2 regions of the Mycobacterium shinjukuense genome follow, and region 1 is predicted to be linked to the other one. Evidence: riboswitches for the same ligand, from Rfam matches in the RefSeq annotation. Region 1 holds a riboswitch; the other holds the start of a gene.
The links. A riboswitch is a leader RNA that binds a small molecule or an ion and turns the genes downstream of it on or off. The one in region 1 is predicted to bind thiamine pyrophosphate.
Positions count from the first base shown of each region.

Region 2: linked by a shared signal. The riboswitch ahead of thiC (phosphomethylpyrimidine synthase ThiC) and the one ahead of thiC (phosphomethylpyrimidine synthase ThiC) in region 1 are both predicted to bind thiamine pyrophosphate.

Region 1 is NZ_AP022575.1:3,281,962-3,296,437, forward strand. It holds gene G6N20_RS14905 (DUF3263 domain-containing protein) at 1-288, opposite strand, end outside; gene G6N20_RS14910 (peptide deformylase) at 833-1,426, shown strand; gene G6N20_RS14915 (exodeoxyribonuclease III) at 1,741-2,553, shown strand; gene G6N20_RS14920 (hypothetical protein) at 2,720-3,172, shown strand; partial or broken gene G6N20_RS22270 (cation-translocating P-type ATPase) at 5,187-7,406, shown strand; gene G6N20_RS22275 (Rv1535 domain-containing protein) at 7,372-7,677, opposite strand; gene G6N20_RS14930 (hypothetical protein) at 7,741-8,016, shown strand; partial or broken gene tnpB (IS607 family element RNA-guided endonuclease TnpB) at 8,263-9,908, opposite strand; gene G6N20_RS14940 (IS607 family transposase) at 9,905-10,513, opposite strand; partial or broken gene G6N20_RS14945 (PE family protein) at 10,714-12,053, shown strand; TPP riboswitch at 12,241-12,350, shown strand; gene thiC (phosphomethylpyrimidine synthase ThiC) at 12,341-13,963, shown strand; gene thiD (bifunctional hydroxymethylpyrimidine kinase/phosphomethylpyrimidine kinase) at 13,960-14,476, shown strand, end outside.
Region 2 is NZ_AP022575.1:2,791,612-2,806,087, reverse strand. It holds gene G6N20_RS12740 (hypothetical protein) at 1-104, opposite strand, end outside; gene G6N20_RS12735 (alpha/beta hydrolase family protein) at 101-730, opposite strand; gene thiD (bifunctional hydroxymethylpyrimidine kinase/phosphomethylpyrimidine kinase) at 730-1,554, opposite strand; gene thiC (phosphomethylpyrimidine synthase ThiC) at 1,551-3,173, opposite strand; TPP riboswitch at 3,164-3,273, opposite strand; gene G6N20_RS12720 (PE family protein) at 3,390-5,177, opposite strand; partial or broken gene G6N20_RS12715 (aspartate aminotransferase family protein) at 5,567-5,857, opposite strand; gene G6N20_RS12710 (PE family protein) at 5,932-7,599, opposite strand; gene G6N20_RS12705 (aspartate aminotransferase family protein) at 7,880-9,208, opposite strand; gene G6N20_RS12700 (sigma-70 family RNA polymerase sigma factor) at 9,251-10,165, shown strand; partial or broken gene G6N20_RS12695 (carboxymuconolactone decarboxylase family protein) at 10,131-10,784, opposite strand; gene G6N20_RS12690 (succinate dehydrogenase iron-sulfur subunit) at 10,850-11,644, opposite strand; gene sdhA (succinate dehydrogenase flavoprotein subunit) at 11,644-13,416, opposite strand; gene G6N20_RS12680 (succinate dehydrogenase hydrophobic membrane anchor subunit) at 13,420-13,890, opposite strand; gene sdhC (succinate dehydrogenase, cytochrome b556 subunit) at 13,887-14,225, opposite strand.

The DNA of each region.
Region 1 (14,476 bases):
GCGGCGCGCGGCCCGTGCCTTTTGGCGGCTGGCCCGCAACCGGCGCAACCGCTTGACCAGCATCGGGTCGGCGGCCAGCGCCTCGGGCCGGTCCACCAGCGCGTTAAGCACCTGGTAATACCGCGTCGCTGACATCGAGAACAACTCTTTGATGGCTTCTTCCTTGACACCGGCGAACTTCCACCATTGACGTTCGAATGCCAGGATGTCGTGTTCGCGACGCGTCAGCCCATCGGTGATTTCAGAGTCGTCCCCCGCTCGATTTGTCCGCGCCATGGCGCTGTCCATATCGCTTCCCCTGGACCCTTCCGGCGAATTCCCAACTTGTCTCGAGTGACTTGGCTTACGTGATGGCATGTTTTGCGCGAATATTGAACCACGCTTGAAACCCTCGAGCGGTAATCCAGACCCGCGAGTCGGCCGACTTGCCCGGATCGCCCGGCGCGACGGCGTTGCCACTGCGGCGACGGCGTGCTCGCTGGCCAAGCGGCCGACGGCACCGGCTCGGCCGATTGCCATGCCTGGCGGGCACACCACGGGCCAACTGTGTCACGCTGGTCACAGCTGCCACATGCGTCTCTGGGCCGGTAGGCACTCGATGCGCCCACCTCGTAGCGACAAGTCGCCACCGGCCACGATTTCCCCCGGCGACACCCACACGGTGTCGCTCCAAGGCGGGCACAACGAACATCCTCCCCGGCAGAGGCGACTGTGGCGGAAGTGACAAACACAGCCATGGCCCGAACGCCCGCCTCTCCCCCGCAAGCGGGTGGTGCCCCCACCCCACGCCGCGACGCGGCGCGCATCGTCGGCAGGCATAAGCTAGCCGACCATGGCAGTCGTACCCATCCGCATCGTGGGAGACCCGGTGCTGCACACTCCGACGACGCCGGTGCCGGTGGCCGCCGACGGGTCGCTCCCGGCGGATCTGGGCGACCTCATCACCACCATGTACGACACCATGGACGCCGCCAACGGGGTCGGCCTGGCCGCCAATCAGATTGGGTACGGACTGCGCCTCTTCGTCTACGACTGCGCCGAGGACCGCGGACAGACCACCCGCCGCCGCGGTGTGGTCATCAACCCGATCTTGGAAACCTCCGAAATCCCCGAGACGATGCCGGACCCGACCAACGACGACGAGGGATGCTTGTCGGTTCCCGGCGAGTCCTTCCCCACCGGCCGCGCCAAGTGGGCCCGGGTCACCGGGCTCGACGCCGACGGCAGCCCGATCGCCATCGAGGGCACCGGCCTGTTCGCGCGCATGCTGCAACACGAAACCGGACACCTGGATGGATTCCTCTACCTGGATCGGCTCATCGGTCGGCACGCGCGCGCGGCGAAACGGGCCGTCAAGGCGCGCGGGTGGGGCGTACCCGGACTGTCCTGGCTGCCGGGTGAGGGACCCGATCCGTTCGGACACTGAATGTCTCCTGGCCGGGCCTCGGAACCCGGGTGACGGCGCCGCGGGCCGCCGACCACGACCAGCAGCGCCGGCCAGGCGGCGCGTTGTTGGCCCGGGGCGTGGGGCCACCCGGGGCTTATACGCACCACGCGGACGGGACCGCGCTGGCCGAGTCGCTGGGTTCCCGACGGCACCATCGCAGGGCCGACGGCGCCTGGCGTACCCCGCGATAACCTCTAGCCATGCCCGACGGCACGGTCGATGGCGGCGAGCCGCCGCGCCCGGCTTCGCCGCCCTTGCGATCGCCGTCCGCCGCAAGCGGGCGGTACCCCCAGCTGCGGCTGGCCACCTGGAACGTGAATTCCATTCGCACCCGCCTGGACCGCGTCCTGGACTGGCTCGCGCGCGCCGAGGTCGACGTGCTGGCGATGCAGGAGACCAAGTGCGCGGACAGCCAGTTTCCCGCCCTGCCGCTGTTTGAACTCGGCTATGAGGTCGCCCACGTGGGCTTCGATCAGTGGAACGGGGTGGCGATCGCATCTCGCATCGGCCTGGACGACGTACAAGCCGGGTTTGACGGTCAGCCCCGCTGGAGCAGCAGGCCGGAGGTGGCCGCCACGACCGAAGCGCGCGCCCTGGGTGCCACCTGCGGCGGTGTGCGGGTGTGGAGCCTGTATGTGCCCAACGGCCGCGCCCTCGACGACCCCCACTACGCCTACAAACTGGATTGGCTTGCCGCGCTGCGTGATACGGCCGAAGGCTGGCTGCGTGACGATCCCACCGCCGCGATCGCGCTAGCCGGGGACTGGAACATTGCCCCGACCGATGAAGACGTGTGGAGCACGGAGTTCTACCGGGGTTGCACGCACGTCTCCGAACCGGAGCGCAACGCGTTCAACGCCCTCGTCGACGCCCAATTCACCGACGTGGTAAGGCCTTTCACTCCCGGGCCCGGGGTGTACACCTACTGGGACTACACCCAGCTGCGGTTTCCGAAGAAGCAGGGCATGCGCATCGATTTCATCCTCGCGTCGCCGGCCTTGGCCGCCCGGGTGATCGACGCGCAGATCGTCCGCGAGGAGCGCAAAGGCAAGGCACCCAGTGATCACGCGCCGGTGCTGGTCGATCTGCAGCCGATATGCGCGTAGGGTAGGGCTGCGGCAGCACTCGTTAGGTTCGCGTGTGCAACGTGGCGGCGCGGGCATTTTTGAAGCTAGCCAGAATCCCCATGACGCCATGCAGTGCGCGGTTAACGGGTGTAGAACAATAGTTAAACCGTTTTGATTAACAAGTAGTCTGGGCCAGGGAGTCATCATGAGTGTCGTCGGCGGAGCGGTCCGCACCGTGGGTCGAACAGTGAATCGTGCTGCGGCGGCGACCACAGCGACCGCCGGCGCTGTTGGTGGCGCGGCGGTGAACGGTGTTGTCGGGGGTGTGAAGGGAGCCGCGGAGGGCATTCAGCGTGGCATCGGCTCGGGCAGCAAGTCGACGGCGGCTGCCGTGCTGGCGTTGGGCGCGCTGGGCGTCACCGGGTTGGTCGAGTGGCCGATCCTGCTGGCCGTCGGCGGCGGAGCGTTGGTGTTGCACCGGCTGACCCGCAAACCCGAGGAGTCCGAGCCGGCGCCGACGGCGAAGCTCACGCCGTTACCCACCAAGGAAGAGCCGGCGCCGGCGAAGGCCGCGCCGCAGAAAGCCCCGACCAAGTCCGCGGCCAAGAAGACCGCTGGCCGACGGGCCGGCACCACCGCGTTGCGCAGCACCAACTGACCGGGACCGCTGTCGGCCGTTGAATATCGCCACATCCATACGACGGTCGTTGCCGTCGCGTGCGATCGTTGCGGGCCTGCAGGCCACCACCGCGCTCACCAACGCATCGATCACCACCGCCGCGGCCGTCGCCGGGGCCCTGGCCAAGGCGGTATCCGGTGAGCTGTCCCGCGAGACACTCGGCCGGCACTGTTGGCGTGGCGAGACCCGCGCCTGGATCGAGGTGCGCGGCCTTGACGGCCACCCAGAACTCGGGCGCACCGTGCTCGAGGAGGTCCGCTCCCACCCCGGCGTCACGTCGGCCAGCCTGAACCATCCGTTGTCGCGCGTCGTCGTCGAATCTGACCGGCCGGACACCTCGCTGCGTGATCTGTGCCGCACCGTCGAGAACGCCGAAAAGGCCGAAAAGCGCCGCCGCCCAGACCAACAGACCGACGCGGCCAGCCTGCCCGGCGATGGTGTGGTGCTGGCGACACGAGCGCTCACCGTGGCCGCCAACGCGGCCGGGCTGGGCATAGCGCTGGCCGGTCGAGCGCTGCGCTTGCCCCGATTGCCGATCACTGTGGTGGCCGGCATTTCGCTGGTGGACTATCAGCCCAGGCTGCGTCGGCTACTTGAGGACCGGATCGGCATATCCGCCACGGACACGGTGTTGACGCTGGCGGTGGCGGCCGCTAACACCCTCGCGCTGTCGCCGGCGTCGTTGTCGGTGGGTCTGACGATGCAGTCGCTGAAGGCGGCCGAATGCCGCGCCCAGGCGCGAGCCTGGCAGCACCATGAACCGGAGTTGGCGCGGCATGCCGACCAACCGGCCACACATGCGCAGCGGCCGCCGCCGGCCGCCGGGTCCGTCGAGCGCAACGCCGCTCGTCTCGCCCTCATCCAGGCGCTCAGCGCCGGGCTGATCGGTGCCGGCACCCGCAACCTGAACATGGCCGCCACCGCGGCGCTGGTGACCGCCCCCAAGGCCAGCCGGACCACACCCGAGGCCTTCGCCGCCACGCTGGGCCGAGGATTGGCCGAGCGGCACGCGGTGCTGCCGCTGCGGCCGGAGAGCCTGCGCCGGCTGCACCGCGTCGACGCGATCGTCATCGACCCGCGGGTGTTGTGCACCGACCGGTTGCGGGTGGCAGGCATCCGCGGGGCCGCCGACGCCGAGCTGTCCGACGCCTGGCAGCGCGCCCAGCTCGCGCTGGAGAGCACCGGCGTGCGCCCGGGCTGGCGCCCGGTGCCCGGCAGCTGGCGCGGTCGGCCGGAGTCCCGGGTCGAGGCGCTGTTTCTTCCCACGCACGACCCGCTGGCCTCGGCGGTGGTGGCCGAGGCACACCGCAGCGGGGCGGAACTGGTCACGGTCGCCGACGACTCGCTGGACGAGCTGCGACCCGCGTTCGACGACATCCGGCCGCTGAAGACCGCGACGCACGGGGCGCTGGACAGGGCCCTGGCCCGCGCGGTGGCCGGCCTGCAGCGGGCGGGCCGCACCGTGGCCGTACTGTCATCGTCTGGCGCGCAAGCGATGTGGTCCGCCGACCTGGCGCTGGGTGTGATCCCGCGGCACGGCCCCCCACCCTGGCAAGCCGACCTGTTGTTGCCCGATCTCAAGGCGGCCTGGCGGATACTGCACGCGCTGCCGGCCGCCAAGACCGCGACCCAGCGGGGCGTCGGAATATCGGCTGGCGCAACGGCTATGGGCTCGCTGTTGATGATTCCCGGTGTCCGCGGCCGCGGGCCGGGCCCGGTTACCGCCGGCGCGGCGGCCGGGCTGCTCTCGGGATACCTGCTGGCACGCGGGGTGATCGGGGCCGAGACGCCGCGCCCGGCCGCCAGCCACGAATGGCATGCCATGTCCGTCGAGCAAGTCCGCAAGGCATTGCCGCCGCCCGACTCCGAGACGCCCGCGCAGCCCGAGGAGGCGGCACCGGGCCCACGGGTGCCGGCCGGCGGCCCGGTGCACGCGGTTTGGCAGCTCGCCAAGGCCGTCCGAGCCGAATTGTCCGACCCGCTGACCCCGGTGATGGCGCTGGGCTCGGCCGCCAGTGCGGTGCTCGGCTCCCCCGTCGATGCGGTGCTGGTCGGGACGGTGCTGACCAGCAACTCGATCCTGGCCGCCGCCCAGCGGCTGCGCGCCGAGAAACGGTTGCACTACCTACTGGCGCAGCAGATTCCGCCGGCCCGCAAGGTGGTCAGCGGTCCCGGCGGTGAGCGGGCCTACGCCCGTGTCGACGCCGCGCACCTGCGGCCCGGTGATGTCATCGAGGTGCGCACCCATGAGGTGGTGCCCGCCGACGCCCGAGTCATCGAGGAGGTCGACGTCGAGGTCGACGAGTCGACCCTCACCGGCGAGTCGCTGTCGGTGGAGAAACAGGTCGAGGCCACCCCGGGCGCGCCGCTGGCCGAGCGTCGCTGCATGGTGTTCGCCGGGACCACCGTGGTGGCCGGCACGGTGGTCGCCCTGGTGACCGCGGTCGGCGCCGACACCCAGCAGCGGCGTGCCGCCGATCTGATCTCCGCCGAGCTGTCCTCGGACATCGGCCTACAACATCAGCTCGGCCAGCTCACCGGGCAGGCGCTGCCCGTCAGCGTGACCGGCGGCGCGCTCGTCGGCGCGCTCGGGCTGGTCCGCCGCATCGGGATGCGCCACGCGGTGTCCAGCGCCATCGCCATCGCGGTGGCCGCGGTTCCCGAAGGCATGCCGCTGGTGGCCACGCTGGCCCAGGCGGCGTCGGCCCGGCGTTTGACGAAATTCGGTGCGCTGGTTCGCATTCCGCGTTCGGTGGAGGCGCTCGGCCGTATCGAGGTGGTGTGCTTCGACAAGACCGGAACGCTCTCGGAGAACCGGCTGCGGGTGGCGCGGGTGCACCCGGCGGCGGGCTATTCCGACGTCGAGGTGCTGCGCTGCGCCGCGCACGCCGCACCGGTGACCAATGGCGGCCCCCAGGTGCACGCCACCGATGTCGCCATTGTCGAGGCCGCCGCGGCCGCGGGCGCCGTCGCCACCGGCAACGATTCCAGCCCCAGTGCGCACCTGCCGTTCCGCTCCGGCAGGTCGTTTTCGGCGTCGGTGACCGGTACCGAGCTGACCGTCAAGGGCGCACCGGAGGTGGTGCTGGCCGCGTGCGGGGACGTCACGGCGATGGACGGTGCCGTTGCCGCGCTGGCCGCCGGCGGGTTACGGGTGATCGCCGTGGCCCGGCGCCGGCTGAGCCCGCTGCAGGCCGAGGCGATCCGGGACAACCCCGATGACATCGCCGACTTCTGCACCGCCGGGCTGACCCTGGCCGGGTTCCTGGGGCTGTCGGACACCCCGCGCCCGGAATCGGCGGGCCTGCTGGCGAATCTGCGGCAGCAACGGGTGGGCATCAAGCTGATCACCGGTGATCATCCGGTCACCGCCAAGGCCATCGCCGAGGAGCTGGGCCTGCCGGTGACCGCCGATCAGGTGATCAGCGGCGCCGAATGGGACTCGTTGTCGCGCAAGGACCAAGAGCGCGTCGTGACCGAGCGGGTGATCTTTGCCCGGATGACACCGGAAAATAAGGTCCAGGTCGTTCAGACGCTGGAGAATGCCGGTGTGCGGACCGTGATGGTCGGCGACGGAGCCAATGACGCCGCCGCTATCCGAGCCGCCACGGTCGGTGTCGGCGTGGTGGCCCGCGGCAGCGACCCGGCGCACTTGGTGGCCGACGTCGTGCTGGTCGACGGCCGCATCGATGCGCTGTTGGAGGCCATCGAAGAGGGACGCCAGCTCTGGCGGCGGGTGCAGGCCGCGGTGTCGGTGCTGCTGGGCGGCAATGCCGGTGAGGTGATCTTTGCGATCATCGGCAGCGCGATCACCGGCACCTCGCCGCTGAACACCCGCCAGCTGCTGCTGGTGAACACGCTGACCGACGCGCTGCCGGCCGCGGCCCTTGCGGTCAGCAAGCCGCGCGGCACCGTAGACCCCACCCTGCGCGGCGCGGATCAGCCCGCGCTGTGGCATGCGGTGGCCATCCGCGGCGTCACCACGGCGGCGGCGGCGACGGCGGCGTGGGCGATGGCCGGGGTCACCGGCTGGCCGCAACACGCGTCCACCGTGGCTCTGGTCGCGCTGGTGGCCGCCGAATTGGGCCAGACCCTGCTGGAGTCCCAGGCGCCGATGGTGGTGCTGACCGCGCTGGGTTCCCTGGGCTTGGTGGGGGTCTTGATCAGCATTCCGGTGGTCAGCCAGCTGCTCGGCTGCACCCCGCTCGGACCGCTGGGCTGGGCCCAGGGTCTAGGGTCCGCGACTGCCGCGACCATCGCGGTGGCCATTGCGACGCGTGTGCTGAGGGATCGGGACACGTCCGGCGCCGAGCCGCCGAAGACGGAGGTTTCCCCGCCGGGCGGCGGTGCGCCGCGGGTTCCGTCCCGTGGACCTCGACCACCCCGACGCGCCACAGCAACGCGTAAAGCTCCCGCAATGGCACGGTCAGCAACCAAGCAATCGACGAAACTAGGGGATCGGCCTGGGCGTCGGTCCTCGTCATACGTGCGACGGTGACCGCACCAGGCTGCCCAGCGGCAAACCCTTCGTTACTGAAAGGCAAATGATGGCGGAAAAGAAGGCGCGACGGGCAACGTCCCAGCGCGAAGCCGTGCAGAAAATCCGGGAGGGCGAGACCTTCGCCGTGAACCTACCGGTGGTAGGTCAGGTGGGGGTGCCGCGACCGGAGCAGCTGGCCTACTACGGCGGTCTGGCCGTCCTGGCCGCCTTCGAACTCATCGACTGGCCGGTCGCCCTGGTGATCGCCGCCGGGCACATCCTGGCGACCAACCAACACAACCGGTTTTTGGAGGAGCTCGGCGAGGCGATGGAAGAGGCTTAAGGTCGCATGTCGAGCCTGCGGTGCGGCTCGGTCACTCGATCGGATTGCGGCACTTGGCTGTGGCGGGCCCCCACCGCCCGACCGTCCAGGCGGCCCGCCGTTGCTGACGGCAGTCGGTGCCGCGTTCACGTCGGCGCTTGCGACGAAGACCACCGCCGCGAATCGACGATGATTACCCCGCGGCGTTGATCACGGCCAGCTTCAGCGCGGCATACCGTTGCCGTTGAGTGTGTTTTAGTGACACGCTCATGCGGCGTTCCCTTGCGGGGTTGGGGTTTTGGCCTCGCGGCGTCCGGCCCCGCATGGGCGGGGTCTTACGGATGCTCCGCCGGCACCGGATGTTCCGGTGTCCGCGCCATGGCCTGTACCAACCGATTCGGTTGGCCCGGGTACCGATGGGGCCGTGGTCCCGACTGGACCACAACTGGCGTAATCCGGCCAGTCACGGAGATTCAGCGCGGCGTTGCGATCGCGGTCGACGACATCGCCGGTGTGCGGACACACCAGCAACTTGTCGATGCGCCATTTGCCGATCAGCCGGCACGGGGCGCCGTCCGGCGCGGTGCAGCCGTGATGGATCTGGCTGGACGCAAACCAGCGATCCGCCACCGTGAGCACCGCGCCGCAACGGGCGGTCTTGTAGGCCAACATCGGCCGGATCGCACCCATCGCCGCATCGCAGACGGCACGCCGATAGGCGCGCCGGCCCATACTGCGTTTCATCGCGGCCACGTCGAGGTCTTCGACCACGAGGTGGCCATAGCGGCCCGCCAGCTCGGTGGTGAGCTGATGGGCGGCTTCGCCGCAGATTCACACACCGGCGATCCAGCCGGGTCAGCTTGGCTTTCGCTGCCCGATGGCCACGCGATCCGCGGATGCGGCGGAAAGCTGGCGCCCGGCCCGCCGCCGCGCAGCAAGCGTGGCTTTCAGTGGGGCCGGATTCGGATATCGGTAATGGTCTGCTCCCCGGTGCGGGTGTCGACGGTGGCCACCGTGGCCAACGTGCGCACCCCCAGATCGACACCGGCGCGCACCGTGGGCCGGGCCACCGTGCGCTCGGTGGCCGGGGCGCAGCGCGTAGCCGATAGAGACGAACAACCGGCCCCAGCGCGCCGAGAGCGTCATGTTCAGAATGCGGGCACGCCCGCTGGCCAGGTGGCGCTGCACACGGCGGGTGTTCTCCTGGATCGCAGCCCGCCGATTACCGGCACGGTGATGGTGCGCCGATCGTCCTCAACGCGCATGGTTCCGGTGGTGAAGCGCACCCGGCCGGGGTCGCGGCGCGCGGATTTGAAGCGCAGAAACCCCACACGGCGACCTCGCCGTGTGCCGTTGCGGCTGGCCGACCAATTGTTCAGCGCCCGCGCCAGATCAGCCAGCCCCGACAAGTAGGCCTCCTTGGAATTGGCGGCCCACCACGGCGCGACCCCATCCTTGGCGCGGTTCCACGCCCACCGCAGTGCACCCAGATCCCAGCACAGCGACTGATGGCCCGGGTCAACAGCTTTAGCGCCCAGGTCGGCTTTCACTTTGGCCAGGCCCCAGTTAAACGCTTTACGTCGCGCGCCGAAATGCGAGCGCACCAACCCCGCTCGATCCGGCTCGGCGGGCCACTCGACCTCGAACTTCGCCGCCGTCACCATCCACCCGGTGGACAACGGCGCGCCGGGTGAACCCGTCGCGGCGTAGCCCTCGGCGTCACCATCGAACAGCTCGAACAGCACCGACACCGACTCCACTGCGCTGCGGTGCGCCTCAAAATCGGCACCCACATCGACATACCGCGACAACCTCGGCGCGCCATCGGGTTTCGGCTTACCCGCCAGATGCGCGCCGCCAGTGGCCGCGGCCACCTTTGCGGCCTGCGCCTGGGTGCGCATCCCGACGATCATGCGACCTCACCCGGGTTCCGTTTGGCCGCGGCAAGCGCGCGCATCGCGCGATTACGGGCTCCGCGGCGCCCATAAAGCCGCGCACACATCGACGTGAGCACCTCGATCATGTCGCGCACCAGATCATCGGTGGTCTCGCCAGGATCGGCCACCACGATTCGGCGGCCCTGAGCCGCAAGCACCGCTTCGAGGTGCTCCACCCCGAAACGGGCCAACCGGTCACGATGCTCCACAACGATCACCTTCGCATCCGGGTCCGACAACATCCGGCGCAACTTCGGGCGTTTGCCATTCAGACCCGACCCGACCTCGGTAACGACTCCCCCGCAAGCGGGTGGTACCCCCAGCCCCACCGTCAGATCCTGCTCGGTGGCCCACGCCCTCAACCGGGCCACCTGGCGATCCAAATCGGCGCGCTGATCATGGCTGGACACCCGGGCATAGATCACCACACCACCCGCCGCGGCATCGCCCGCCGGCGTCGTGCGCACCAGAATCAACCGACCCACCCGCTCGGCGGGCACCGGCAACGCCCCCTCCCGAAACCACCGATAGGCGGTATGCCGATTCACCCCCACCGACGCCGCCCAATCCGCCAAATTCACAGCACCCATTAGAACACACTAACGCACACTCAAATACACTCGACACCCAACAGTTCGCCAACCCCCGGGGCAACGTTCCGCGTCGAACGCCCGTGCCACGGTAAACCAGGCACCCCCTTTTGGTGCCGTTTTGGGATTGTGCCGGTGACGCGATTACTAGACTTACCGGCGAGTGCTGGGGGTTCTGGTGGAGGTATGCGATGTCATTTGTGAGCGTCGTGCCGGAGTTGGTGGTAGCGACGGCTGCGGATCTGGCAAGCATTGGGTCGGCGCTCGATGCGGCCAACGCGGCGGCGGCGGCCGAGACCACCGGGGTGCTGGCCGCGGGCGCCGATGAGGTGTCGGCGGCGATCGCGGCGCTGTTCGGCGCGCACGGACAGGCCTATCAGGCGCTCAGCGCCCAGATGTCGGCTTTTCATGCGCAGTTCGGACGAGCGTTGACCGCGGCGGCGCGCTCGTATGCGGCCGCCGAGGCGGTCAACGCCTCGGCGGCCCAAAGCCTGGAGCAGGACCTTCTGGCGCTGATCAACGCGCCCACCCAGGCGCTGCTAGGACGTCCGCTGATCGGTGACGGCGCCAACGGCGGGCCGGGACAAGACGGCGGGCCCGGGGGGTTGCTATACGGCAACGGCGGCAACGGCGGCACCAGCACCACCGCCGGGGTGGCCGGCGGCAACGGTGGCGCGGCCGGGCTGATCGGCAACGGCGGGGCCGGTGGTGCCGGCGGGGCCGGGGCGCCTGGGGGTGCGGGCGGGGCCGGGGGGTGGCTGTTCGGTCATGGCGGGCCGGGGGGTGCCGGCGGGACCGGCTTCCTAGCCGCGGGCGGGGCCGGCGGGGCCGGAGGCAGCGGCGGGCTGCTGTACGGCAACGGCGGAGCCGGCGGGAACGGCGGGGAGGGCGACGGCGGTGGGGGCGGTGGGGCCGGCGGTCGCGGCGGCAAGGCCTGGCTGATCGGTGCCGGCGGGGCCGGCGGGACCGGCCGTGCTCAAGGGACGGCGGAACCGGCGGTGCCGGCGGTGACGCCGGGCTGTTGTACGGAGACGGCGGCGCTGGCGGGAACGGCGGGAACGGCGGTTTCGGCGGCTTTGCGGCGGCTGGTGGGAACGGCGGCGGCGGCGGACGCGGCGGCATCGGTGGGCTCATCGGCGGCGGCGGCGCGGGTGGGGCCGGCGGAAACGGCGCTAGCACCAATCAATTTGCTACTGGTGGATTCGGTGGCGCCGGCGGTGACGGCGGAGCAGCCAGGCTGATCGGCAGCGGCGGGGCCGGCGGCGCCGGCGGCACCGGCAGCCAAGGCGGCGCCGCCGGCGGTGACGGCGGTGACGGCGGGAACGGCGGCAACGGCGGGGCCGGTGGGGCGCTGTTCGGTAACGGTGGGGTCGGCGGGACCGGCGGGGACGGCGGCGAGGGTGATATAGATCCCGGCGGTAAGGGCGGCAGCGGCGGTCATGGCGGCAACGCCGTCGGGTTGATCGGCAACGGGGGCAACGGCGGCGACGGCGGCAAGGGCGGGGCCGGCACCCCCGTGGGCACTGGTGGGGGCGGCGGCAGCGGCGGCGGCCGCGGGCTGCTGTCCGGTGCCCCCGGCGCACCCGGAACGCCGGGCTGACACCGCTTGCCCGGCCGTACGCGCCGCGCCCGCGCGTTGCGCTAGCGTGGGTGGTGCCCGGCGACGATGCGAATCGCGGCGCGATTCGAGCAGGAGCCGGGCAATCGAATACCGTCCAACCAATCCACGCGGGAGCGCGCGCCGAGCGTGCTGAGAGGACGGCTGGGGCCGTCGACCGTCTGAACCTGACCGGGTAATGCCGGCGTAGGGAGATGACCATGACCGTGACCGTTCAACCGTCGGTGACCACCGGCCCGATCGCCGGCAGCGCCAAGATCTACCGCGACCTCGACGGATTCCCCGGCCTGCGGGTGCCGTTTCGGCGGGTGCAGCTGTCCACCGGGGATCACTTCGACCTGTATGACACCTCCGGGCCCTACACCGAGGCGGACGCGGTGATCGACCTGACCGCCGGGCTGCCACCCCGGCCCGGGGTGGTCCGCGATCGGGGCACCCAGCTGCAGCGGGCCCGCGCCGGGGAGATCACCGCCGAGATGGCGTTCGTCGCCGCCCGCGAGGGCCTGCCCGCCGAGCTGGTGCGCGACGAGGTGGCCCGCGGGCGCGCGGTGATCCCGGCCAACCACCACCATCCCGAGAGCGAGCCGATGATCATCGGCAAGGCGTTTGCGGTCAAGGTCAACGCCAACATCGGCAATTCGGCGGTGACGTCCTCGATCGCCGAGGAGGTCGACAAGATGGTGTGGGCCACCCGCTGGGGGGCCGACACCGTGATGGACCTGTCCACCGGCAAGGATATCCACGAAACCCGGGAATGGATCCTGCGTAATTCGCCGGTGCCGGTGGGCACGGTGCCGATTTATCAGGCGCTGGAGAAGGTCAAGGGGGATCCGGCCAAGCTGTCCTGGGAGATCTACCGCGACACCGTGATCGAGCAGTGCGAGCAGGGTGTGGACTACATGACGGTGCACGCCGGGGTGCTGCTGCGGTATGTGCCGCTGACCGCCAAACGGGTCACCGGCATCGTGTCCCGCGGGGGGTCGATCATGGCCGCCTGGTGTTTGGCCCATCATCGGGAGTCGTTTCTGTACACCCACTTTGAGGAGCTGGCCGACATCTTCGCCCGCTACGACGTCACCTTCTCCCTCGGTGATGGGCTGCGGCCGGGGTCGATCGCCGATGCCAACGACGCCGCGCAGTTCGCCGAGCTGCGCACCCTGGGCGAGCTCACCAGGATCGCCAAAGCCCGCGGCGCCCAGGTGATGATCGAGGGCCCCGGGCACATCCCGATGCACAAGATCGTCGAAAACGTGCGCCTGGAAGAGCAGCTGTGCCAAGAGGCCCCGTTTTACACGCTGGGTCCGCTGGCCACCGACATCGCCCCGGCCTATGACCACATCACCTCGGCGATCGGGGCGGCCATCATCGCCGCGGCCGGCACCGCGATGCTGTGCTATGTCACCCCCAAGGAGCACCTCGGGCTGCCCGACCGCAAGGACGTCAAGGACGGGGTGATCGCCTACAAGATCGCCGCGCACTCCGCGGATTTGGCCAAGGGTCATCCCCGCGCGCAGCAGCGCGACGACGCGCTGTCCACGGCGCGGTTCGAGTTCCGCTGGAACGACCAGTTCGCGCTGGCGCTGGACCCCGACACCGCGCGGGAATTCCACGACGAAACCCTGCCCGCCGAGCCGGCCAAGACCGCGCACTTCTGCTCGATGTGCGGGCCCAAGTTCTGCTCCATGCGCATCACCCAGGATGTCCGCGACTACGCCGCCGCGCATGGACTCGACAGCCAGGAAGCGATCGAAGCGGCCATGGCCGAAAAGTCCCGCGAGTTCGCCGAGCACGGCAGCCGGGTGTATCTGCCGATCACCCCGTGACGTTGCTGCCGCTACCGCCGCCGGGTACCACCCCGTTGCGGGTGCTGACCATCGCCGGATCGGACTCCGGGGGTGGCGCCGGCATCCAGGCCGACCTGCGCACCATGGCGCTGCTGGGGGTGCATGCCTGCGTGGCGGTCACCGCGGTGACCGTGCAGAACACGGTGGGCGTCAAGGGTATTCACGAAGTTCCTGACGATGTGGTGGCCGGCCAGATCGAGGCGGTGGTCACCGACATCGGCATCCAGGCCGCCAAGACCGGGATGCTCGCCTCGGCCAGCATCGTCGCCACCGTGGCCGCCACCTGGCGCCGACTCGACCTGAGCGTGCCGCTGGTCGTCGACCCGGTGTGCGTGTCCATGCACGGAGATGCGCTGCTGCCGGCCGCCGCCCTAGAAACCCTGTGCACCCACCTGTTTCCGTTGGCCACCCTGGTCACACCCAACCTCGACGAGGTGGCCCAACTGGTCGGCATCGACGTGGTCGACGCCGACTCGCAGCGCGCGGCGGCCA
Region 2 (14,476 bases), 490 kb from region 1:
TTGGTGCACGCCGCGATGGCGTTGGTGGTCGATCTGGGGCGGATGGTGAGCCCGCAGGATTCGGCGTACGCCCAGGCGTGTGTGCGAAAGCTGATGCGGGTCACGCTGTTTGGCTGCGAATCAGCTGCAACGCCGCCGCGACCGCCAGGCCGGCGACGTCGAGGGTCTTCGAGTCCAAGTCGTGTCGGGCGCCGGTGATTTCGACGATCTGGGTGGGCGCGGGAATCAGCGCCGCGGCGGCGCGTAGCTCGGCGATTGTGCCGAAGGGATCGGAGGTGGCGTGGGTGAACACCGTGGGCACCGTGATGTCGGGTAGGTGCTCGGTGCGGGGCCGCTGCGGCTTACCGGGCGGATGGACCGGATAGCAGAACAGGGTCAGCACGTTCACCGCGGCCTGGCCGGCGCCCACCACCATGGAGGTTTGGCGGCCGCCGTAGGAGTGGCCGCCGGCGATCAGCGGGCCGTCGGCAAGGCCGCGGCACAGTCGGATCGCCTCGACGATGCCGGCACGGTCGGTATCCCCCGAGCCGGACGGTGGTCCGGTGGGCCGGCGCCGGCGGTAGGGCAGGTTGTATCGCACGGCCAGCCAGCCGTGCCGCGCCCACTCGTGGCAAACCTGGTGCAACAGGGGGGATTCCCGGCTGCCACCGGCGCCGTGGGTGAGCACCACCACCCCTTGGGGAGCCCCGGCTGGCCGGTGGGCGATGCCCGCGATCTCATCGAGGTTCATCACAGCCGGAACAACGGGGAGACGGGGCCGTGGCCGTGGCCCAACGGATAGCCGGCGCGCAGGCATTGGGTCACCCACCGTTTCCCGAAGCCGACCGCGTCGGGCACGCTGAACCCGTGCGCCAGCGCGCAGGCCACCGCCGAGGCCAGCGTGTCCCCGCCGCCGTGGTCGTTGCCGGTGGGCAGCCGCGGCGCGTCGAACTCGTAGCAGTCGGCACCGTCATAGAGCAGGTCGCGGCTGGTGTCCGAGGAGCGCAGGTGTCCACCCTTGACCAGCACCCACCGCGGGCCCAGCGCGTGCAGGGCGGTGGCCGCCGCGCGCTGCGAGTCGGCGTTCACCACGTCGATGCCGACCAGTTGGGCCACCTCGTCGAGGTTGGGTGTGACCAGGGTGGCCAACGGAAACAGGTGGGTGCGCAGGGTTTCCAGGGCGGCGGCCGGCAGCAGCGCATCTCCGTGCATGGATGCGCACACCGGGTCGACGACCAGCGGCACGCTCAGGTCGAGTCGGCGCCAGGTGGCGGCCACGGTGGCGACGATGCTGGCCGAGGCGAGCATCCCGGTCTTGGCGGCCTGGATGCCGATGTCGGTGACCACCGCCTCGATCTGGCCGGCCACCACATCGTCGGGCATCGCCTGAATACCCTTGACGCCCACCGTGTTCTGCACGGTCACCGCGGTGACCGCCACGCAGGCATGCACCCCCAGCAGCGCCATGGTGCGCAGGTCGGCCTGGATGCCGGCGCCACCCCCGGAGTCCGATCCGGCGATGGTCAGCACCCGCAACGGGGTGGTACCCGGCGGCGGTAGCGGCAGCAACGTCACGGGGTGATCGGCAGATACACCCGGCTGCCGTGCTCGGCGAACTCGCGGGACTTTTCGGCCATGGCCGCTTCGATCGCTTCCTGGCTGTCGAGTCCATGCGCGGCGGCGTAGTCGCGGACATCCTGGGTGATGCGCATGGAGCAGAACTTGGGCCCGCACATCGAGCAGAAGTGCGCGGTCTTGGCCGGCTCGGCGGGCAGGGTTTCGTCGTGGAATTCCCGCGCGGTGTCGGGGTCCAACGCCAGCGCGAACTGGTCGTTCCAGCGGAACTCGAACCGCGCCGTGGACAGCGCGTCGTCGCGCTGCTGCGCGCGGGGATGACCCTTGGCCAAATCCGCGGAGTGCGCGGCGATCTTGTAGGCGATCACCCCGTCCTTGACGTCCTTGCGGTCGGGCAGCCCGAGGTGCTCCTTGGGGGTGACATAGCACAGCATCGCGGTGCCGGCCGCGGCGATGATGGCCGCCCCGATCGCCGAGGTGATGTGGTCATAGGCCGGGGCGATGTCGGTGGCCAGCGGGCCCAGCGTGTAAAACGGGGCCTCTTGGCACAGCTGCTCTTCCAGGCGCACGTTTTCGACGATCTTGTGCATCGGGATGTGCCCGGGGCCCTCGATCATCACCTGGGCGCCGCGGGCTTTGGCGATCCTGGTCAGCTCGCCCAGGGTGCGCAGCTCGGCGAACTGCGCGGCGTCGTTGGCATCGGCGATCGACCCCGGCCGCAGCCCATCACCGAGGGAGAAGGTGACGTCGTAGCGGGCGAAGATGTCGGCCAGCTCCTCAAAGTGGGTGTACAGAAACGACTCCCGATGATGGGCCAAACACCACGCGGCCATGATCGACCCCCCGCGGGACACGATGCCGGTGACCCGTTTGGCGGTCAGCGGCACATACCGCAGCAGCACCCCGGCGTGCACCGTCATGTAGTCCACGCCCTGCTCGCACTGCTCGATCACGGTGTCGCGGTAAATCTCCCAGGACAGCTTGGCCGGATCCCCCTTGACCTTCTCCAGCGCCTGATAGATCGGCACCGTGCCCACCGGCACCGGCGAGTTGCGCAGGATCCATTCCCGGGTCTGGTGGATGTCGCGGCCGGTGGACAGGTCCATCACGGTGTCGGCCCCCCAGCGGGTGGCCCACACCATCTTGTCGACCTCCTCGGCGATCGAGGACGTCACCGCCGAGTTGCCGATGTTGGCGTTGACCTTGACCGCAAACGCCTTGCCGATGATCATCGGCTCGCTCTCGGGATGGTGGTGGTTGGCCGGGATCACCGCGCGCCCGCGGGCCACCTCGTCGCGCACCAGCTCGGCGGGCAGGCCCTCGCGGGCGGCGATGAACGCCATCTCGGCGGTGATCTCCCCGGCGCGGGCCCGCTGCAGCTGGGTGCCCCGATCGCGGACCACCCCGGGCCGGGGTGGCAGCCCGGCGGTCAGGTCGATCACCGCGCCCGCCTCGGTGTAGGGCCCGGAGGTGTCATACAGGTCGAAGTGATCCCCGGTGGACAGCCGCACCCGCCGAAACGGCACCCGCAGGCCGGGGAATCCGTCGAGCTCGCGGTAGATCTTGGCGCTGCCGGCGATCGGGCCGGTGGTCACCGACGGTTGAACGGTCACGGTCATGGTCATCTCCCTACGCCGGCATTACCCGGTCAGGTTCAGACGGTCGACGGCCCCAGCCGTCCTCTCAGCACGCTCGGCGCGCGCTCCCGCGTGAATTGGTTGGACGGTATTCGATTGCCCGGCTCCTGCTCGAATCGCGCCGCGATTCGCATCGTCGCCGGGCACCACCCACGCTAGCGCAGCGCGGGCGCGGCGCGCACGGCCGGGCAAGCGGTGTCAGCCCGGCGTTCCGGGCGCGCCGGGGGCACCGGACAGCAGCCCGCGGCCGCCGCCGCTGCCGCCGCCCCCACCGGTGCCCACGGGGGTGCCGGCCCCGCCCTTGCCGCCGTCGCCGCCGTTGCCCCCGTTGCCGATCAACCCGACGGCGTTGCCGCCATGACCGCCGGCACCGCCCTTACCGCCGCCGGCGGTTCCGGTGCCGGGTCCGCCGGCGTTGGCGGCGCCGCCGGCTCCACCGTTTCCGAACAGCGCCCCACCCTGACCGCCGTTGCCGCCGTTGCCGCCGTTGCCACCGGCTCCGCCGGACCCGCCCTTGGCACCGGTCCCGCCAGCCCCGCCAGCCCCGCCGCTGCCGATCAGCCTGGCGGCGCCGCCGTCACCGCCGGCGCCACCGGATCCACCAGACCCAGCCGGAGCGACGGGGGTTCCGCCGTTTCCGCCGTTTCCGCCGGCCCCGCCGTTGCCGATGAGCCCACCAATGCCGCCGCGTCCGCCGCCGCCGCCGTTCCCACCGGGCCCACCAAGAGCAAGACCGCCAATACCACCGGCGCCGCCAGCGCCGCCGTCGCCGTACAACAGCCCGGCGTCACCGCCGGCACCACCGATCCCGCCCAGTCCGCCTTTGAAACCGACTGCAGCCGCGCCGCCGGCCCCGCCGGCCCCACCGGTGCCGAACAGCCAGGCTTTGCCACCGCCACCGCCGGCCCCGCCATCCCCACCGGGGAAGGCGCCGGCGTTGCCGCCGGCCCCGCCGTGCCCGCCGGCTCCGCCGTTGCCGTACAGCAGCCCACCGGTCGCACCGGTCCCGCCGGTCCCGCCGGCCCCACCGGAATCCCCGGGCACACCCGTTCCGCCGGCCCCGCCGGCTCCGCCGGCCCCGATCAGTCTGGCCTCACCTCCGGCCCCACCGGCGCCACCGGCACCACCAGCCACGCCGGTCCCGCCGCCGCTGTCCCCGCCGGTCCCGCCGGCCCCGCCGTCCCCGCCGTTGCCGAACAACCAACCGCCGGCCCCGCCGGCCCCACCGTGACCGCCGGCCCCGCCGGACTGGCCGAGCGCGCCGGTGCCGCCTTTCCGCCGGCCGCCGGCGCCGCCGGTGCCCCAGAGCCCCGCGCCGCCGCCGGCCCCGCCCAGCCCGCCGACCCCACCCGCGCCAGCAGGACCGCCGAAGGCGACGCCGGCCCCGCCGGTCCCGCCGGGCCCGCCGTTGCCAAACAGCCACCCCCCGGCCCCGCCAGCACCCCCGGGCGCCCCCGCCCCGCCGGCCCCGCCGGCCCCGCCATGGCCGATCAGCCCGGCCGCACCCCCGTTACCACCGGCCTGCCCGGCCGCACCGGCCGCGCCGTTGCCGCCGTTGCCGTACAAGAGGCCGCCCGCCCCACCGTTGCCGCCGGGGGTGGTCGCATCGGCGCCGTCACCGATCAGCGGACGCCCCAACAGCGCCAGGGTGGGCGCGTTGATCAGCGCCAGCAGGTCCTGCTCCAGGCTTTGGGCCGCCGAGGCGTTGACCGCCTCGGCGGCCGAATACGAGTCCGCCGCCGCGGTCAACGCTCGTCCGAACTGCGCATGAAAAGCCGACATCTGGGCGCTGAGCGCCTGATAGGCCTGTCCGTGCGCGCCGAACAGCGCCGCGATCGCCGCCGACACCTCATCGGCGCCCGCGGCCAGCACCCCGGTGGTCTCGGCCGCCGCGGCCGCGTTGGCCGCACTGAGCGCCGACCCGATCCGCGCCACATCCGAGGCCGTCGCCGCCACCCACTGCGGCGCGACAGTCACAAATGACATCACACACCTCCGACCAACCAACCCGGCGGTGGACTCCGGCGATCGCCGGCCTGCACGCTCAACGACGACGCACGCCAACCCATACCCGAAACCCGCTGTACCAGTGACATTTTGGTGATATCGCGACCGCGTCGACGACACAATCGCCAAACCGGCAGCAAAATCATGCAAAGTGCACCTATATCCCCCGACGAAACGTGCTATCTGCCCACGTCGGGGGTGCGGCCAGACCGCCCTACCCCCACCTGCCCCACCACCGGCAGGTTCACGGCGAAGGTTTCGCTGCGGTCCGAGCGGGGTGCAGCCGAGCAGTTGGCTGACCACCGGGGCGCTGATCAAGACCCCCACCAGACCAAGGGAATCCAGCGCAGCCGTGCCTGCGGTTGCCCCTACATGCTGACCTCGCCGAGCACGCCGCGCAGGATGGACTCGATGGTGTCGAACTCGTCTTGACCGCTGATCAGCGGTGGAGCCAGCTGGATGACGGAATCGCCGCGGTCGTCGGTGCGGCAGTACAGCCCGGCGTCCAACAGCGCCGCGGACAGCCGGCCCAGCCGTGCCTGGCGCTCGGAGCCGGTGAAGCTGTGCGTAGTCGCCCGGTCCTTGACCGGCTCGATGCCGAAGGAGTGGCCCTCGCCGCGGACATCGCCGACGATGGGCAGGTCGTGCAACTTCTCCAGGTGGCCAGCAGCGCGGCGGAGTTGCACTGGACGCTAGCGCAGGACGTGGGTGGTGTGCACGGCGCGGGCTGTTATCAGCCGGGCGTTCCGGGCGTGCCCGGGATGCCGAACAGCTGCCCCCCGCTGCCGCCGCTGCCGCCTGGCCCGCCGGCACCAGTGGGGGTCCCAGACGCGCCGGCGCCGCCATCCCCGCCATCTCCGCCGTCGCCGACCAGCCCAATGGCGTTACCGCCATGACCGCCGGCACCGCCCTTGCCGCCGGCTCCTAGTGTGCCTACTCCGCCGCCGCCGCCCTTGCCGCCGGTCCCGCCATGACCGAACAGCACCCCGCCGTGACCGCCATTGCCGCCGTCCCCGCCGTCGCCGCCGACGCCACTGTCCTCGCCCTTGCCGCCGACCCCGCCGGGCCCGCCGGCCCCGCCGCTGCCAATCAGCCCGATGGCATTGCCGCCACGGCCGCCGGCCCCGCCGTCGCCGCTAGCGGCGCCCAAAATGACAGATAAACCACCATTGCCGCCGGCGCCGCCAGCGCCGCCGTCACCGTACACCAGCCCGGCCTCACCGCCGTCCCCGCCGATTCCGCCGTTTCCGCCAACACCACCGTCCCCACCTACGCCGCCGGCGCCGCCGGCGCCGCCGTGGCCGATCAGCCAGGCTTTGCCGCCGCGACCGCCGGCGCCACCGTCCCCAGCGGACGCGGCGGGCCCGCCCGTTCCGCCGGTTCCGCCGTCCCCGCCGTTGCCATACAGCAGCCCGCCGCTGCCACCATGACCGCCGGCCCCGGCGTCTCCGCCGGCACCTCCTCCGGCCCCGCCGGCCCCGCCGGCCCCGCCGGTCCCGATCAGCCTGGCGTCACCCCCGGCCCCGCCGGACCCGCCGGCCCCGCCGGCCCCGCCGCCCCCGCCGATCCCGCCGCCGGCGCCGGCCCCGCCAGGCCCGCCGTTGCCGAACAACCAGCCGCCTGCCCCGCCGGCCCCGCCATGGCCGCCGAGACCACCCGTACCGCCGATACCGCCCTCCCCGCCGACACCGCCGGCACCGCCGGCGCCGCCGGTGCCCCACAGCCCGGCGCCGCCGCCGGCCCCGCCCAACCCACCGGGACCACCCGCGACACCAATGCCGCCGCTGGCCACGCCAGCGCCGCCGGGCCCGCCGGGTCCGCCGTTGCCGAACAACCAGCCCCCGGCCCCGCCGGCGCCACCGGGCGCCCCCGCCCCGCCGGCCCCGCCGGCCCCGCCATGGCCGATCAGCCCGGCCGCACCCCCGTTACCACCGGCCTGCCCCGGGTCACCGAGTGCGCCGTTGCCGCCGTTGCCGTACAAGAGGCCGCCCTCCCCACCGTTGCCGCCGGGGGTGGTCGCATCGGCGCCATCACCGATCAGCGGACGCCCCAACAGCGTCTGGGTGGGCGCATTGATCAGCGCCAGCAGGTCCTGCTCCAGGCTTTGGGCCGCCGAGGCGTTGACCGCCTCGGCGGCGGCATACGAGTCCGCCGCCGCGGTCAACGCAGACACAAACTGCGCATGAAAAGCCGACACCTGGCCGCTCACCGCCTGATAGGCCCGCCCGTGCGCGCCGAACAGCGCCGCGATCGCCGCCGACACCTCATCGGCGCCGGCGGCCAGCAGCCCGGTGGTCGGAGCCGCCGCGGCCGCATTGGCCGCGCTGACCGCCGACCCGATCCGGGTCACATCCGAGGCCGTCGCCGCCACCCACTGCGGTGCCACCATCACAAACGACATCGCACACCTCCGACCAACTCAACCCGGCGTTGGACTCGGCGATCGCGGCCTGCACACCCGACGGCGACGCACGCCGACGCATACCCGGAACCCGTTGTGCCAGTCACATTATGGTGACAGCGCGACCGGGGCAAGGCCTACGTGGTGGTGTAAGACCCTTCCGTGGCAGTTAACCGGTTGGGGTCGGCGTGGTGACGGTCTGCCGGTTGTGGGGGCTGGGTCTGTGCTGGTCAGCGTCGCGGTGTGGTGTTCGGCGGGTTAGGGATGCCTGCGGTTGCCCCTACATGCTGACCTCGCCGAGCACGCCGCGCAGGATGGACTCGATGGTGTCGAACTCGTCTTGACCGCTGATCAGCGGCGGAGCCAGCTGGATGACGGAATCGCCGCGGTCGTCGGTGCGGCAGTACAGCCCGGCGTCCAACAGCGCCGCGGACAGCCGGCCCAGCAGCGCCGCGCGTTCCGCGTCGGTGAAGGTTTGCTTGGTCGCCCGGTCCTTGACCAGTTCGATGCCGAAGAAGTAACCCTCGCCGCGGACATCGCCGACGATGGGCAGGTCGTACAACTTCTCCAGGGTGGCCCGCAGCGCGGGGGAATTCCGCTTGACGTGGTCGTTGAGGCCCTCGCGCTCGAAGATGTCGAGGTTGGCCAGTGCCACGGCCGCCGACACCGGATGACCGCCGAAGGTGTAGCCGTGCGGGAACATGGTTTTGCCGTCGTTGAACGGCTCGAACAACCGGTCGCTGGCGATCATCGCGCCCAGCGGACAGTAGCCCGACGTCAGGCCCTTGGCGCAGGTGATCATGTCGGGCAGGTAGCCGACGTCCCCGATGTCATTGCAGGCGAACATCGACCCGATCCGGCCGAACGCGCAGATCACCTCGTCGGACACCAGCAGCACGTCGTAGAAGTCGCAGATCTCGCGCACCCGCGCGAAATAGCCCGGCGGCGGCGGGATGGGACCGCCCGCGTTCTGCACCGGCTCCACAAACACCGCGGCGACGGTGTCGGGCCCCTCGAACTCGATCGCCTCGGCGATCCGGTCGGCGGCCCACCGCCCAAATTCGGTGACGTCGGTGTGAAACGGGGCGCGATAGAAGTTCGTGTTGGGCACCCGGAAGCCGCCCGGCGCCACCGGCTCAAACGGGGCCTTATACCCCGGCAGACCGGTGATCGCCAACGCGCCCAGGGTGGTGCCGTGGTAGGCGATCGAGCGCGAAATGACCTTGTGTTTACCGGGTTTGCCGGTGAGCTTGAAGTACTGCTTGGCCACCTTCCAGGCGGTTTCGACGGCCTCGGTGCCGCCGCTGGTGAAAAACACCCGGTTCAGGTCCCCGGGCGCGTAGCTGGCCAGGCGCTCGGCGAGCTCGATCGCCGGCGGGGTGGCATACCCCCATAGCGGGAAGTACGCCAGCGTGCCAGCCTGCCGAGCGGCGGCCTCGGCGAGCTCGGCACGGCCGTGACCGACCTGCACCACGAACAGCCCCGACAAGGCGTCCAGGTAGCTCTTGCCGCGGTCGTCGAAAATGGTGACGCCCTGGCCGCGGGTGATGATCGGCGGTGTGATGCCCCCGCCGTGCCGAGCGAAATGCAGCCACAAGTTTCTTGTCATCCTGCCCGCCCAGCGTAGCGCTACCCTCGGGTAATGACCTCGATGCGGGTTTCCGAATTCGAGGAGCTGCGACCGCATCTCATGTCGGTCGCCTACCGGCTGACCGGGACCGTGGCCGACGCCGAGGACATCGTGCAAGAGGCCTGGCTGCGCTGGGACTCACAGGGCACCGTGATCGACGACCCGCGGGCCTGGCTGACCACCGTGGTGAGCCGGATCGGTCTGGACCGGTTGCGGTCGGCGGCCCACCGCCGGGAGACCTACACCGGCAACTGGCTTCCCGAACCGGTGGTCACCGGCTTCGACGATGGCGATCCATTGTCCGCGGTGGTCGCCGCCGAGGACGCCCGGTTCGCGGCGATGGTGGTGCTGGAGCGGCTGCGCCCCGATCAGCGGGTCGCGTTCGTGCTGCACGACGGGTTCGGTGTGCCATTCGCCGAGGTGGCCGAGGTGCTGGGGACCAGCCGGCCCGCGGCGCGGCAGCTGGCCTCGCGGGCCCGCAGGGCCGTGGCCGGGACGGCCGCCGCGCCGCCCCTTGTTTTGAAGCGGCCCGATCCCAGCCACAACGAGGTGGTCGGGCGGCTGATGGCCGCCATGGCCACCGGCGACCTGGACACCGTGGTGTCGCTGTTGCATCCCGACGTGACCTTCACCGGCGATTCGGACGGCAAGGCCGCCACCGCGGCCCGCGTCATCCGCGGCGCCGACAAGGTGGTCCGGTTCATGCTCGGGCTGGCCCGCCGCTACGGCCCGTCGTTCTACACGGCGAATCGGTTGGCGCTGGTCAATGGGGAACTGGGCGCCTACACGCCCGGCTTCCCCGCGGTAGACGGGCATCGGGCGATGGCGCCGCGGATCACCGCCATCACCGTGCGCGACGGAAGGGTCTGCGCGCTCTGGGATATCGCCAACCCCGACAAGTTCACCGGTTCTCCGCTGCGTCGGCGTCAGGGGTAGCCCACGGGATACGGCAGGCGTCCCCGGAATTGAAGCCCTGCTCGGTGATGCCCAGCGCGGAATACATCCGGGCGCGCATGTTCTCCACGCCGATCTGATAGGTCAGCTCGATCACCCCGGCATCCCCGAAGCGGGCCAGCAGATCGGCGACCTGCTCGTCGGTGACCGAATGCGGGTCGGTGGTCATTGCGTGGGCATAGGCGATGGCGGCGCGCTCGTCGTCGCTGAAGCGGGGCGACGTCGCGTAGTCGTCGATCTCAGTGAGCCGTTCGACGTCGAGGCCGTCCAGGCGCTGCAGCATGGAGCCGAAGTCCACGCACCACGAGCAGCCGATGGTGCGCGCGGTCCACAACACCGCCAGCTCGCGTGCGCTGACCGGCAGTGTGCGCGACGCGCGTTGCAGCAGGGTCTCGTGCACCGCGTTGGCGAGCAGCAGACGGGGGTGATGAGCGGCCACGGTGAACGGCTCGGGGACCTCCCCGAAGCGCCGCCTGGCGACTCGGTACATGGCGCGCACCAGCAGGCCGGCGCGCTGGGGGGGCAGGGGTTGGATGCGGGTTTTGGATGTCATACCCGTGAGACGAGACGGGCCGCCGTGATGTGACGCGCACCGGCTCTGCGCGAGCAGACGCAAAATCGCCTCAAAACCACTGGTTTTGGGTGATTTTGCGTCTGCTCGCCCGCTCAGCGGGAGAACATGATCGCGCGCTTGACCTCTTGGATCGCCTTGGTCACCTCGATGCCCCGCGGGCAGGATTCGGTGCAGTTGAACGTGGTGCGGCAGCGCCACACGCCGTCGACCTCGTTGAGGATGTCCAGGCGCTCGCCGGCGGCCTCGTCGCGGCTGTCGAAGATGAAGCGGTGCGCGTTGACGATCGCCGCCGGGCCGAAGTAGCTGCCCTCGTTCCAGAACACCGGACAGCTGGTGGTGCAGCACGCGCACAGGATGCACTTGGTGGTGTCGTCGTAGCGCGCGCGGTCGGTCGGGCTCTGGATCCGCTCCCGGGTGGGCGGGTTGCCGCTGGTGATCAGGTACGGCTTGATCGCCCGGTAGGCGTCGAAGAACGGCTCCATGTCGACCACCAGGTCCTTGAGCACCGGTAGCCCGCGGATCGGCTCGACGGTGACGGTCGGGAATTTGCCCGGCTTGTTCGGCCGCTTGGGCAGCAGGTCACGCATCAGCACCTTGCAGGCCAGCCGGTTGACACCGTTGATCCGCATGGCGTCCGACCCGCACACCCCGTGGGCGCAGGAGCGCCGGAAGGTCAGCGTCCCGTCCAGGTAGCCCTTGATGTAGATGAGCAGGTTGAGCAACCGGTCGGTGGGCAGGCACGGCACCCGGAAGCTCTGCCAGCCGCCGGTGGCCGCGAACGCCTCGGGGTCGTCGGGGTTGTACCGGGCGATCTTCACGGTCACCATCACCGCACCGTCGGGAACCGGCGGCAGGGGTGGCTCCAGCGTCTCAACCTCGGCAGTCATCAGTACTTCCGTTCCTTGGGTTCGTAACGGGTCTGCACGACGGGTTTGAAGTCCAGCCTGATGTCGCTGAGCAGCTCGGTGCCCTCCTTGTAGGCCCCAATTTCCTTGTAGGCCATGGTGTGGCGCATGTAGTTGACGTCGTCCCGGTTGGGGTAGTCCTGCCGGGCGTGCCCGCCGCGGGACTCCTTGCGGTTGAGCGCGCCCGCCACGGTAACCTCGGCCAGCTCCAGCAAAAAGCCCAGCTCGATGGCTTCCAGCAGGTCGCTGTTGAAGCGTTTCCCCTTGTCGTGCACCGTGATTCGGGAGTACCGCTCCTTGAGTGCGTGAATGTCCTTCAGCGCCTGCTTCAGCGTCTCCTCGGTGCGGAACACCGCGGCGTTGTTGTCCATCGACTGCTGCAAAGCCCCACGGATGTCGGCGACGCGCTCGTTGCCGTGCTCGGACAGGATGTCGCGCACCCAACCCACCACCATCGCCGCCGGATCCGGCGGCATGTCGGTGAAGTCGTGGGTGCGCGCGTAATTGGCCGCGGCGATGCCGGCCCGGCGGCCGAAGACGTTGATGTCCAACAGCGAGTTGGTGCCCAGCCGATTGGCGCCGTGCACCGACACGCAGGCGCATTCCCCGGCCGCGTACAGGCCGGGGACGGTGTGGGTGTTGTCCCGCAGCACCTGTCCGGTCACCGTGGTCGGGATGCCGCCCATCACGTAGTGACACGTCGGGTAGACCGGGACCAGCTCGTGCACCGGGTCCACGCCCAGGTAGGTGCGGGCGAACTCGGTGATGTCGGGCAGCTTGGCCTCCAGCACCTGCTCACCGAGGTGGCGGACATCGATGTAAACGTAATCCTTGTTGGGGCCGGCGCCGCGGCCCTCCAGCACTTCCAGCACCATCGAGCGGGCGACGATGTCGCGGGGCGCCAGGTCGACGATCGTCGGGGCATAGCGTTCCATGAAGCGTTCGCCGTCGGCGTTGAGCAGCCGCCCGCCCTCGCCGCGCACCGCCTCGGAGATCAAGATGCCCAGGCCCGCCAGGCCGGTCGGGTGGAACTGGTGAAACTCCATGTCCTCCAACGGAAGTCCCTTACGGAAGACGATGCCGATGCCGTCGCCGGTCAGCGTGTGGGCGTTGGAGGTGGTCTTGTACATGCGGCCGGAGCCGCCGGTGGCGATCACGATGGCCTTGGCGTGGAAGACGTGAATTTCGCCCGTCGCGAACTCGTAGGCGATGACTCCGGTGGCCACCGGGCCGGTGGGGGTCTGGGTCAGCGCCAGGTCGAGCGCGTAGAACTCGTTGAAGAACTCGACGTCGTGCTTGACGCAGTTCTGGTACAGCGTTTGCAGGATCATGTGGCCGGTGCGGTCGGCGGCGTAGCAGGCCCGGCGCACCGGGGCCTTGCCGTGGTCGCGGGTGTGCCCGCCGAAGCGGCGCTGGTCGATGCGGCCCTCGGGGGTGCGGTTGAACGGCATCCCCATCTTCTCCAGGTCGAGCACCGCGTCGATGGCTTCCTTGCACATGATCTCCACGGCGTCCTGGTCGGCGAGGTAGTCGCCGCCCTTGACGGTGTCGAACGTGTGCCATTCCCAGTTGTCTTCTTCGACGTTGGCCAGCGCGGCGCACATGCCGCCCTGGGCGGCGCCGGTGTGGCTGCGGGTGGGGTACAGCTTGGTCAGCACCGCGGTGCGCACCCGCGGACCCGCCTCCACCGCGGCCCGCATCCCGGCACCGCCCGCGCCGACGATCACCACGTCGTATCGGTGCTGCTGGATCACCGGTCAGCCTCCGATGTTCGGGTCGAACGTGACCAGGATGTAGGTGCCCAGCATCAGCGTGAACGTCATCGACACCGCCAGCAGCGCGTTCAGCCAGAACCGGGTGCTGTTCTTGCGGCTGTAGTCGTCGATGATGGTGCGGATGCCGTTGCCGCCGTGCAGCTGCGCCAGCCACAACAACAGCAGGTCCCAGGTCTGCCAGAATGGGGACGCCCAGCGCTGCGCCACGAAGTTGAAGTCGAGGCGGTACACGCCGTCGTCCCACATCAGCATGATGAAGATGTGCCCGACCGCCAGGAACACCAGCACGATCCCGGAGAACCGCATGAACAGCCACGCGAATTTCTCGAAGTTGGGGATGCCGGCGCGCCGCCGGGGCGACCGCGGATTGTCCAGGCTGGCCGGCCGATCGTAGCTGCGCTGCCGCACCGGTGCCAGCTGGCCGGGGCCGAGCTGCAGATCGGGCGCGCTCATCGCAGGTGCTCCCAGATGTGCACGCCCACCACCACCCCGGCGGGAACCATCAGCAGCAGGAAGACGCTGCCCACGATCCACAACATCAGCCGCTGGTGGCGGGGGCCGTCGGCCCAGAAGTCGATCAGGATCACCCGGACCCCGTTCAGCGCGTGGAACAGCACCGCGGCCACCAGGCCGTATTCCATCAGGCCGACAACGGGGGTCTTGTAGGTCGCCAGCACCGCGTTGTAGGTCTGCGGACTCACCCGCAGCACCGCGGCGTCGAGCACATGGACGAACAAGAAGAAGAAAATGGTCGCGCCGCTGATGCGATGGCAAACCCAAGACCACATGCCGGGATCTCCCCGATACAGCGTCCGAGGTGGTCGCCGCTTGCGCGATGGTGCCGGGTCCGCGGTCGTCGCCTGCGTACTCACCCCAGTCCTCACCGCCTTCAAAAACCGTCGTCACACAGCTCTAGCCGGGCAATCGAGCTTAACGTGACCGGGTTGCCGACGGTACCGATCGGTCCGATCCGCAGCTCGTGTCGCTGGGGAGTTAGGGTGGGCCTGCTGAGGTGGGCCCATCGGCGAGCGGGGTTGCG